One region of the Martinezella sp. CNPSo 3964 genome, then DNA from elsewhere that is predicted to be linked to it. Evidence: predicted binding sites of a transcription regulator. Region 1 holds the regulator's gene; the other holds the start of a gene.
What was found. Region 1 encodes HrcA, which represses chaperone genes, less so after heat shock. Its sites were predicted from a motif close to GTTAGCACTCNCNNNNNGNGAGTGCTAAC; they were not measured.
Positions count from the first base shown of each region.

Region 2: a site for HrcA is predicted at 3,719-3,747, ahead of groES (co-chaperone GroES). Genes of this name have one in related genera too.

Region 1 covers NZ_JBXSOW010000007.1:260,700-266,784, forward strand. The annotation lists gene rpoN (RNA polymerase factor sigma-54) at 1-705, shown strand, start outside; gene hpf (ribosome hibernation-promoting factor, HPF/YfiA family) at 956-1,531, shown strand; gene ptsN (PTS IIA-like nitrogen regulatory protein PtsN) at 1,620-2,084, shown strand; gene grpE (nucleotide exchange factor GrpE) at 2,226-2,867, opposite strand; gene AC13Q5_RS22440 (GFA family protein) at 3,083-3,517, shown strand; gene hrcA (heat-inducible transcriptional repressor HrcA) at 3,542-4,630, opposite strand; gene rph (ribonuclease PH) at 4,803-5,519, shown strand; gene AC13Q5_RS22455 (VOC family protein) at 5,531-5,947, shown strand; gene rdgB (RdgB/HAM1 family non-canonical purine NTP pyrophosphatase) at 5,959-6,085, shown strand, end outside.
Region 2 covers NZ_JBXSOW010000001.1:1,200,358-1,206,442, forward strand. The annotation lists gene mctR (two-component system response regulator MctR) at 1-7, opposite strand, end outside; gene mctS (two-component system sensor histidine kinase MctS) at 4-1,380, opposite strand; gene AC13Q5_RS05890 (bifunctional riboflavin kinase/FAD synthetase) at 1,532-2,515, opposite strand; gene AC13Q5_RS05895 (TIGR01459 family HAD-type hydrolase) at 2,531-3,379, opposite strand; gene groES (co-chaperone GroES) at 3,806-4,102, shown strand; gene groL (chaperonin GroEL) at 4,175-5,815, shown strand.

The sequences.
Region 1 (6,085 bases):
ATCCGCCAGCTCAATCCGAAGCCCGGCAGCGGCTTCGAGACCGACATATCGGAAGCGATCATGCCCGATATCGTCGTGCGCCCCTCCGCAGACGGGAGCTGGCTGGTGGAGCTCAATCCCGATGCGCTGCCGCGGGTATTGGTGAGCCAGTCCTATTTCGCCTCCGTCTCCAAGACCAGCCAAGACCACGCCTTCCTGTCGGAATGCCTGCAGAACGCCAATTGGCTGACCCGCAGTCTGGACCAGCGCGCCAAGACGATCATGAAAGTGGCAAGCGAGATCGTGCGGCAACAGGATGCGTTCCTGCTGCATGGCGTCGACCATCTGCGGCCGCTCAACCTGAAAACTGTGGCGGACGCCATCAAGATGCATGAGTCGACGGTCAGCCGTGTGACATCGAACAAATACATGTTGACGCCGCGCGGGCTGTTCGAGCTCAAATATTTCTTCACGGTTTCGATCGGCGCGGTCGAGGGCGGAGACAGCCACTCCGCGGAAGCCGTGCGCCACAAGATCCGCCTGCTGATCTCGAACGAGAGTCCGGATGCGGTTCTGTCCGACGACGATATCGTCGATACGCTGAAGAAGGGCGGGATAGAGCTTGCTCGCCGCACGGTTGCAAAGTACCGCGAAGCCATGAACATTCCCTCCTCCGTGCAACGGCGCCGGGAAAAGCGGGCGTTGGCCAAAGTCTCTGGTTTCTGATGGCTGACGCCCTTCAACCACAGGCTGCTGAACTCCTAACGGCCGGTTAAGACGCAGTTGACTTTCCCATGTGGCAAGGCTAGAAGCCCGCCGCAATCGCTGCAGGACAGCACGACCATGAAACTTATCCCCACCATCCAAAAGGCGGTCGATATACGCAATTTGCCTTTGACTGCGTGAAGTGCTTGGATGAGCTTGAGGCTTGGCGTAAACTGATACGCGCAATAACCACTACAAGAAGGGAAACTCCATGAGTGTGCGTGTCTCCGGTAAACATATGGAAATTGGTGACTCCTTCCGCCAGCGGATAGAAGACCAGATCGGTATGGCCGTGACCAAGTACTTCGACGGGGGGTATTCAGGTCAGGTAACTGTACACAAGTCCAGTTCGCGCTTCGCGGCCGATTGCAAGCTTCACCTCGATAGCGGCGTCGTGTTGCATGCTGCCGGCGAAGCCATGGACCCGCAGCTTGCTTTCGATGCAGCATCCGAGCGCATCGAAAAGCGCCTGCGCCGCTACAAGCGCAAACTCAAGGACCATCAGGCCGGCAACCACGTCAACGGACAGGCAGAAGTCGCCTATACCGTCATGGACGGCGTTCCGGATGACGACGAGGAGATTCCTGCCGATTTCGCGCCGGCGATCGTCGCAGAGAGCACGAAGCAATTGAAGACCATGTCGGTGGCGACTGCCGTGATGGCGCTCGACATGACCGACGAGCCGCTACTGCTGTTCCGCAGCCCCGGCAACGAACACTTGAACATCGTCTACCGCCGACAGGACGGTAACATTGGCTGGATCGACGCGGCCAATATCAAAGGCTGAGAATAGAAGATAAGCGGCGGCTGCGCATCATCGCAGCTGGCCGCCGCTTGCCCGTCATCGGCTCTCGGCGACACGAAGGATAAAGAGAATGGCATTGGCAGATTTGCTACAGCAAGATGCGATCATCCCCGCCTTGAAGGCAAATTCCAAAAAACAACTGCTTCAGGAGTTGGCCGCCAAAGCCTCCAAGCTGACCGGACTGCCCGAGCGTGAAATCTTCGACGTCGTGCTGCAGCGAGAGCGCCTGGGCTCCACCGGCGTCGGCAACGGCATCGCCATTCCGCACGGCAAGCTTGCCAGCATCAAGTCCATTGCCGGCATTTTCGCGCGCCTTGAAGCGCCTGTCGATTTCGAGGCGCTGGACGACCAGCCCGTCGACCTCGTCTTTCTGCTGCTCGCGCCGGAAGGCGCAGGCGCCGACCACTTGAAGGCACTCTCCCGCATCGCCCGCGTTTTGCGAGACCAGGATCTGGTCGCGAAGCTGCGCGCCACCGATTCCGCCTCCGCCATTTACGCATTCCTCAACGAAGAGCAGGCATCGAACGCCGCTTAAGGTGCGTCGTTGTCGCAAGACCGCTGCCCACTTTTGCGCGACATGCTTTGACGGATTGGATTGCATCGGACCAAGGCAAAAATAAGAGCCGGATGATCTGAAATCATCCGGCTCTTTTCTTTTGCCATCGCCTGAAAAGGATCAGGCGTCTTTTTCATCCAGCGGGCTGTTGGCACCCTGCTCGGCATTTTCCACGATCTTCGGGCCGCCCTTGGCGACACCGACCATGGCCGGACGCAGAACGCGATCGCCAATGGCGAAACCGGCCTGGACGACCTGGACCACCGTGTTGTTCGGCACCTCGGGATTGGGCACTTCGAACATAGCCTGATGGAAATTGGGATCGAACTTCTGTCCGACCGGTTCGAGCTGGCGTACGCCGTGACGCTCGAGAGCCGACAGCATGGAACGCTCGGTCATCTCGACACCTTCGATCAGCGTCTTCAGGCCGGCATCGGCGCCGGCGCGCGCTTCAGCCGGGATGGCATCCAGCGTGCGGCGCAGATTATCTGCCACCGAAAGCATGTCGCGGGCAAAGCTTGCCACGGAATAGGACTTTGCATCCTTCACATCGCGCTCGGTGCGGCGACGGAGGTTGTCCATCTCGGCAGCGAGGCGCAAGTAGCGATCGCGCAGTTCGCCGTTCTCGGCCTTCAGCAGCTCAACCGGATCTGGCTGAAACGGTTCTGCCGCATCGACGGTTTCCGCTGCGTTTTGCGCGAAATCCGCTGACGTGTCAGCCGCCGTGGCGTCAGGTCCGGTTTTTGTCGTTTCGTCGGTCATGACGGTCTCCGAATTGCTTGGTCTTTGGATGTGCCCGATATCGAGGTTTGGTTGGAAAAAATCAAGGCTTTGTCGAGAAGAACAGCCAATTCGCGGCTTTGCGGCGATGGCAATACACCACCCCGCTCCTGGCTACCATTCGCGACGTCGACTGTTCAGCCCTCCTCCCCGGTGGTATGCTGAAGTGCATCTCAGCACAGCGTGGGGTGACATCAATGTCTAATGGCAAATCCCTTTCAGGCAAGTGTTTCTGTGGCGCAGTGGAAATTGCAGTCGACGGCGAGCCAATGGCGATGGGTTACTGTCATTGCGATTCCTGCCGCGAATGGTCGGCGGGACCGGTCAATGCCTTCTCGCTCTGGCCGCCGGAAGCCGTTCAAGTCACCAAGGGCACGGACAAGATCGGCAGCTACCAAAAGACCGAGAAGAGCGTGCGCAAATGGTGCACGGTCTGCGGCGGTCATCTGCTGACCGAGCATCCGCTGTGGGGCGTGACCGATGTCTATGCCGCCGTCCTGCCCGGCCTCGATTTCCAGCCGGCGCTGCACGTCAACTATGAAACGACAGTGCTGCACCTGAGCGACGGGCTGCCGAAGCAGAAGGATCTCCCGGCGGAAATGGGCGGATCGGGGATGCTGCTTCCCGATTGACCGTCGCCCGTCAGATCCGTCTCGTCAGATCCCCGGCCGGGTCAGCCGCGAAATCAGCTGGGCCGTATAGTCGACCATGGGCACGATGCGGGCATAATTCAGCCGCGTCGGGCCGATGACGCCGACAGCACCGACGATGCGATCGTCCTCGTCGCGATAGGGCGCGACGATCAGCGACGAGCCGGACAGCGAGAAGAGCTTGTTTTCCGAGCCGATGAAGATGCGCACGCCCGGGCCGCTTTCGGCGAGATTGAGGATCTCGATCAGGCTGTCCTTCTTCTCCAGATCGTCGAAAAGCAGGCGCAGGCGATCCAGATCCTCCACACCGCCGATTTCGGCGAGCAAATTGGAGTGGCCGCGCACGATGAGCTGCGTTGGCTTGCCGTCATCATCGCCGCCGGACCAGACGGCAATGCCACGCTCGACCAGCTGATGGGAGAGGCTATCCAGCTCCTGACGCACGCTCTCCTTGAGACTTTGCAACTGCCGCCGCAATTCCGGCATTGTCTGGCCGGTCATGTGGGCATTGAGAAAATTGGCTGCTTCCGTCAGTTGCGACGATGTGGTGCCGGCCGGTAGTTCGATGATGCGGTTTTCCACCTGATCGTGATCGCCGACGAGCACGGCAAGCGCCTTGGTCGGTTCCAGCCGGATGAACTCCACATGCTTGAGCACCGGATCGCTCTTCGAGGTGATGACCAAGCCGGCACCGCGTGAAATGCCCGAAAGCACCCGGCTTGCCTCCGACATCATCGATTCCACTGGCTGGTCGCGATTGCTGCCGCGCACCTGCCGATCGATATTGGCGCGGTCTTCGGCAGAGAGATCGCCGACCTGCATGAAGGCATCGACGAAGAAGCGCAGGCCCACCTGGGTCGGCAATCGGCCGGCACTCACATGCGGCGAGTAGATGAGCCCCAGCTCTTCCAGATCGCTCATGACATTGCGCACCGAGGCCGGCGACAAGGACATCGGCAACAGGCGTGAAAGATTGCGCGAACCCAATGGCTCGCCATTTTCCAGATAGCCTTCGACGATGCGGCGGAAGATTTCCTTGGAGCGTTCGTCCAGTGCAGCAATGACATCCGAGACCGACGATGTCGTGAATACCATTTCGCTGTCAGATCCATTCCGTTGAGCCTTAGCCAAAATATAATCATTCAGTTAGCAATGGCAAAAGGGAAAAATGTCGCCATGGCTGCCGAGGGGCTTTCCAGCCTGCTTTTCCTTTGCAAAAGCGGCCTGTGGGTCGTAGAAGCGGTCAACGAACTTTCAGGAGAGTGGAATGCGGCCTTCAGGCAGAAAAACCGACCAGATGCGCAAGGTATCGTTCGAGCGCAATTTTTCCAAGCATGCGGAAGGCTCCTGCCTGGTGAAATTCGGCGATACGCATGTGCTCTGCACGGCAAGCCTGGAAGACAAGACGCCGCCATGGCTGCGCAACAGCGGCAAGGGCTGGGTCACGGCCGAATACGGCATGCTGCCGCGCGCGACGGGCGAGCGCATGAAGCGCGAGGCAGCCGCCGGCAAGCAGGGCGGTCGCACGCAGGAAATCCAGCGCCTCATCGGCCGGTCGCTGCGCGCCGTCGTCGACCTCAAGGAACTGGGCGAGCGCCAGATCACGGTCGATTGCGACGTCATCCAGGCAGATGGCGGCACGCGCACGGCCTCGATCACCGGCGGCTGGATTGCGCTTTACGACTGCCTGAAGTGGATGGAAAGCCGCAACATGGTGAAGGTCGAGCGTGTGCTGAAGGATCACATCGCCGCCATCTCCTGCGGCATCTTCGCCAACCAGCCCGTCATCGACCTCGACTATCTCGAGGATTCCTCGGCCGAAACCGACGCCAATTTCGTCATGACGGGCAAGGGCGGCATCGTCGAGATCCAGGGAACGGCTGAAGGCGCACCCTTTAGCGAAGAGGAATTCGCCACGCTGATGCATCTGGCCAAGAACGGCATCGCCGAGCTGGTGGAGCTGCAGAAGCAGGCCATCGCCTGAGGATATTTTGAATGGCTGATCCGGCCCTCGCAGGCGTCCTTGAAACCGCACTCTATGCGGACGATCTCGATGCGGCCGAGGCTTTCTATGGTGACGTACTCGGACTGCAGAAGATTTCGCGGGGCGGCAATCGCCACGTCTTTTATCGTTGCGGGCCGGGCGTGCTCTTGATCTTCAACAGCGGGGAAACGGTGAAGCCGCACGAACCGGGTGCCTTGCCCGTGCCGCCGCATGGCACGAAGGGGCATGGTCACGTGTGCTTCCGCGTCGATGGCAACGAGATCGAGGCCATGGCGCAGAAGCTGAAGGCTGCCGGTGTCGATATCGAAGCCGATTTTCACTGGCCGAATGGCGGCCGATCGATCTATTTCCGCGATCCGGCCGGCAACAGCCTGGAATGCGCCGAGCCCCGCATCTGGGGCCTTTGACAGGACAAGACATGCGCAAGCTCGATACCAAGACCATCGTCGTCGCCAGCCATAATGCCGGCAAGATCCAGGAAATTCGCGATCTCATCGGCCCTCTCGGCTTTGCCGCCAAGTCCGCTGCCGATCTCAACTTCATCG
Region 2 (6,085 bases), on a different contig from region 1:
TGCTCATGCCGCATCCACCTTTGCTCTTAGCAAGGCATTGGCCGATTTCGGCAGCATCGCAATAAGCGTCGTGCCATCGGCCGTGCTTTGAACGAGAAGCAGGCCACGGAAATGCGCCATCCGTTCCTGCATGTTCCTGAGCCCGAGCCCGCCCTTGCCGTCGCCGGCGCCCTCAAAACCAATACCATTGTCCGAAATTCTCAAGCGCGCACGCCCCCGATCGCTCCAAAGTTTGATCGTAAGACGCGTCGCACCGGAATGACGTTCGACGTTGTTCAAGGCTTCCTGGGCGACACGGTAGAGCGCTGTATTGGCTTCGGGCTTCAGCAGGCTAGTGAAGCCCGAAGCCTCGATCTCGGTTGCGATCCCGGTCCGCTCACCGAAATTGTTCGCGAGTGCGGTGAGTGCGGCCGTCAAGCCGAGATCATCGAGCACGCGGGGGCGGAGATCGTGCGAAAGTCGTCTGATGTCCTTGATCGCGCTGTTAAGGGTATCGATACCCTTCTCGATCGTCGTGGCGGCATCGTCGACCTGGTTTCGTACCTTGCGGTTGGCGAGATCCATGACGTAGCGCACGCCAAGGAGATTCTGCGATACGCCGTCGTGCAATTCGCGGGCAAGACGGGCGCGCTCCTCCTCCTGCGTATCGATCACTCTTTGCGTCAGCTCCTTGAGCCGGCCATCGGCCATGCGTCGCTCACGGAACGTCAGCAGCATGCAGGTCGTGAAAACGACCAGAACGGCGGGAACAGCTATCAACGTGACGACGATGAAGGTTCCTTTTATGTTTGCCCGCATGGCGGCATTGGCGGCCGCAGTCTGAGTGAAAATATCGTCCAGATAGACACCGGTTCCGACGACCCAGTGCCATTTATCAAGGCCGACCACGAATGAGAGCTTATCGGCCATGCGGCCGGTAGAGGGCTTTTCCCATTTGTACTGGTGCAGGCCCCCGCCGGCTTTTGCCGTCTTGATGAGCTCCGCGATGACCCTGTCCCCGTCCGGATCAGTCAAATCGAGCCAATTCCGGCCGTTGCGAAATCCCTCACGCGGATGAACGATGTTGTTCCCATCATAATCGTAGACAAAAAAGTATCCGTCCGGGCCATAGTCAAGGGAGGTCAGGATCTCGGCTACCTTATCCTTCGCGGCCTGATCGTCCGGCGCGGCGTCCCGATAGGTCGCCTGAATGGCCGAGACAGCGAGGTCTGTCAGGTTAACGATTTCCGTTTCCTTTGCCTTCAGCATGTTCTGTTCGAAGGTCTCGATATTGTTCTTGGTAAGATTGGCCGACTGCCAGGTAATGAAGGCCGTGATTGCCAGGATCGAGATAACGAGAGGCGCGAGCGCGAGCGCAATAATCTGATTGCGTAATGTCAACGATTACTCCTCCCAAGAACCGGCGCAGAAGAATGGCCCTTGTCGGACACGAATTCAACAGCTTGCCAGCGGTGTTGATACACACCCGCAATCGGAGAGTTCCCTCGAAACGGCAAGGTGCCGTATTCGAACGGCAGCCACTTGGGAAATATCAGTCGAAGGCGATGATGCGATCGAGCTCGCCGAGCGGCTGGACGCCGGCGAGCAGCGCACGCGCCTCGTCCTCATCCTTGCGGATCTGCGCGACCAGCGGGTCCAGACCGTCGAACTTCAGTTCGGGGCGGAGATAGCCAAAGAAGGACACCGAACAGACCTGGCCGTAGAGATCGCCACTGAAATCGAAGACGAAGGTCTCGAGCAGCGGCGCGCCATTATCGGTCACCGTCGGGCGCCGGCCGTAGCTGGCAACGCCATCGCGGATGACGCCATCGGCCGTTCGGAAGCGAACAGCGTAAATGCCTGCCCTCAGCGATATCTCAGACGGAAGCTGCATGTTTGCCGTGGGGAAACCGAGCGTGCGGCCGAGCTTCTCACCGCCGATGACAGGCGCCTGAACGGTATAGCGATAGCCAAGCAGTCCGGCGGCCTGCGCCACATCGCCCTCGGCGAGCAGCGTACGGATACGACTCGACGAGATGACCTCGGTGTTTTCGTCGCGGAAGGCATCGATCAGCGTCACGCCGAAGCCGTTATGGCTGCCGGCATTCATCAGGAAGGCCGGACCACCCTGACGATCATGGCCGAAATGGAAATCGAAGCCGGTGACGACTTCGGAGGCATGCAGCCAGTCGATCAGGATCGAATGAACGAACTCGTCCGCCGAGCGCTGCGAGAAAGTGCGATCAAAGGGATATTCGATGACGGCGTTGAAGCCGAAGGCCTCGAGCAGCCGCGCCCGCAACGGTGCCGGGGTCAGGCGGAAGACGGGCTGATCAGGCTTGAAGACGGTTCGCGGATGCGGCTCGAAGGTCAGCACCAGAGCCGGAACACCGCGTTCCCTGGCGATCTCCAACGCACGCGTCAGCACGGACTGATGGCCGCGATGCACGCCGTCGAAATTGCCGATGGCGACCACGCCGCCCTTCAAGGCGTCGGGAAGCGGCTCGCGGGTTTCGTTGCGATGGAAAACGGTCATCGTCTGCCACTCTCCTCAGACAAGGCGCGGCATCCACCACTTCGGCGAGGCCTGCTCGCGCGCCAGGAAGGCGCCGAGTGCTGCCTCATCCGTGTGTCCCTCGACGACATATTCGCGGGCGTGGATGCCATGGCTGATATAAAGAAGATCGAGACCGTAATCGAGCGCCCCGCGCACGTCGGTCGGCATGCCGTCGCCGATCGCAACCACGCGCGACAGCGGAAATTCGCTTTTGACCTCGCGAGCCGCGGCAATCGCCGCATCATAGATCGGCTGGTGCGGCTTGCCGGCGATGCGCGTCTGGCCGCCGAGCCGCTCGTAATAGGCAGCCATGGCGCCGGCGCAGGGGATCATGCGATGGCCGCGCTCGACCACGAGATCCGGATTGGCGCAGATGAGCGGCACGTTGCGGGCGGACCAGGCCGTCAGCATATCGGTGTAGTCGTCAGGTGTCTCAGTCTCGTCGTCGAAGAAGCCAGTGCAGACGATGCTTTCGGCCTCGCCGGCGTCGACACGTTGAACGTCAAGGCCTTCGAGGATGCCGATATCGCGTTCCGGCCCGAGCAGGAACACCTTCTTCGGCCCCTCGGCAATAAGCTTGCGGGTGACGTCGCCCGAGGTGATGATGCGGTCGTAGACGCTGTCGGGAACACCAATCGCCCGCAGCTGCTCGACCACTTTGGGAGCGACGCGCGGAGAATTGGTGATGAGGACGACCGCAAGGCCTTCGCCGCGGGCCGCTTCGAGCGCGATGGAGGCTTCCTTATAGGCCGTGACGCCGTTATGGAGCACGCCCCAGACATCGCAGAGCGCAACATCATAAAGTCCGCCGATGTCGCGAAAGCTCTCGATCCGTTTGCCCATGCCGTCCTCGCATCAAATAAATCACGGGCTGACATCGCAAACCGGCCGGCAAATTACAAGAGCGGCCCACAAGGTTTTTGCATCGCACAAGCCCCGAGTAGCAGGCATAGACAGGGTCTGCGGGCGGCAAAGTGAGGTGGCGAAGGAAGCGGGATTGATGGTCCCGAAACGGTGCTGTCACGCCCTTCTTCACGAGATCAAAATGAGGGACTCTTTGCAACGATATGCTACGTGGGATCGCCGTGGACGTTAATCATCCCCCAAACAAGCCGATGCGCGCCGCAAAAAATTCACAGTGCTGTTCTTGACTCGTCCGGAAGCCACCCCTAAATCACGGTCGCTAGCACTCTCGGATGATGAGTGCTAACAAAGTCCATACGGATCCCCCGCTGATCCGTGAATGTCATTTGATCGAGGGATTAGACAATGGCAAGCACCAATTTCCGCCCCCTTCATGACCGCGTCGTCGTTCGTCGCGTCGAGTCGGAAGAAAAGACCAAGGGTGGCATCATCATTCCCGATACCGCCAAGGAAAAGCCGCAGGAAGGCGAAATCGTCGCCGTCGGTTCTGGCGCTCGTGATGAGTCCGGCAAGGTCGTAGCACTCGACGTCAAGGTTGGCGATCGCGTTCTGTTCGGCAAGTGGTCCGGCACCGAAGTCAAGCTCAACGGCGAAGACCTTCTGATCATGAAGGAAGCCGACATCATGGGCATCATCGGCTAATCAGCCGGTTCCCTTTTCCGATACAGCTGACGGGCGACAAGCCCGGAAAACGCGAATTCAGGAGTTTCAAACATGGCAGCTAAAGAAGTAAAATTCGGCCGCAGCGCCCGCGAAAAGATGCTTCGTGGCGTCGATATCCTCGCTGACGCAGTAAAGGTCACGCTCGGCCCGAAGGGTCGTAACGTCGTTATCGACAAGTCCTTCGGCGCTCCGCGCATCACCAAGGACGGCGTTTCCGTCGCCAAGGAAATCGAACTCGAAGACAAGTTCGAAAACATGGGCGCCCAGATGGTCCGCGAAGTTGCTTCGAAGACCAACGACGTCGCCGGTGACGGCACCACCACTGCAACCGTTCTCGCCCAGGCGATCGTTCGCGAAGGCGCCAAGGCTGTTGCAGCCGGCATGAACCCGATGGACCTGAAGCGCGGCATCGACCTCGCCGTTGCAGAAGTCGTCAAGGATCTCCAGGCCAAGGCCAAGAAGATCAACACTTCGGAAGAAGTTGCCCAGGTCGGCACGATCTCCGCAAACGGCGAAAAGCAGATCGGTCTCGATATTGCTGAAGCCATGCAGAAGGTCGGCAACGAAGGCGTCATCACGGTTGAAGAAGCCAAGACCGCCGAAACCGAACTCGAAGTTGTTGAAGGCATGCAGTTCGACCGCGGCTACCTCAGCCCCTACTTCGTAACCAACCCGGAAAAGATGATCGCCGACCTCGAAGACGCGTTCATCCTCCTGCACGAGAAGAAGCTCTCGAACCTGCAGGCCATGCTTCCGGTTCTCGAAGCCGTCGTTCAGACCGGCAAGCCGCTCCTCATCATCGCTGAAGACGTCGAAGGCGAAGCTCTTGCGACCCTCGTCGTCAACAAGCTGCGCGGCGGCCTGAAGATCGCTGCTGTCAAGGCTCCTGGCTTCGGCGACCGCCGCAAGGCCATGCTGGAAGACATCGCCATCCTGACGGGCGGCACTGTCATCTCCGAAGACCTCGGCATCAAGCTCGAGTCGGTCACCCTCGACATGCTCGGCCGTTCCAAGAAGGTTTCGATCTCCAAGGAAAACACCACGATCGTCGACGGCGCTGGCGCCAAGTCCGACATCGAAGGCCGCGTTGCCCAGATCAAGGCTCAGATCGAAGAAACCACCTCCGACTACGACCGCGAAAAGCTGCAGGAACGTCTTGCCAAGCTCGCTGGCGGCGTTGCCGTGATCCGCGTTGGCGGCTCGACGGAAGTCGAAGTGAAGGAAAAGAAGGACCGCATCGACGACGCCCTCAACGCGACGCGCGCTGCTGTTCAGGAAGGCATCGTACCGGGCGGCGGTATCGCTCTCCTGCGTTCTTCCACGAAGATCACTGCCAAGGGTGAAAACCAGGATCAGGAAGCCGGCGTCAACATCGTTCGCCGCGCCCTGCAGTCGCTGGTTCGCCAGATCGCTGAAAACGCTGGTGACGAAGCTTCGATCGTTGTCGGCAAGGTTCTCGAAAAGAACGAAGACAACTACGGCTACAACGCCCAGACGTCTGAATTCGGCGACATGATCGCCATGGGCATCGTCGACCCGGTCAAGGTTGTTCGTACGGCTCTGCAGAACGCAGCTTCGGTTGCTTCGCTGCTGATCACCACCGAAGCCATGATCGCTGAACTGCCGAAGAAGGATGCTCCTGCTGGCATGCCGGGCGGCATGGGCGGCATGGGCGGCATGGACATGATGTGATAGGCCAACGGCCTAATCACAGGAATGTCCGTAAAGCTTCGCCCATGCACTTTTAGTGCTTCAGGCCGACAAGCGGCCTGAAGTGGCGGCATGGACATGATGTGATAGGCCAACGGCCTGTCGCGATTGTTCAATCCGACATCCGGAATTGATGAAGGGCGGCCCTCGGGTCGCCCTTTTTAATTGTGCCAAAAATGTACAACTGCAATTCCTGCAAGATTCTATTGCCTTGCAAATTTTGCAACTTGCCCATTGCTGTTTTCGAAAAAG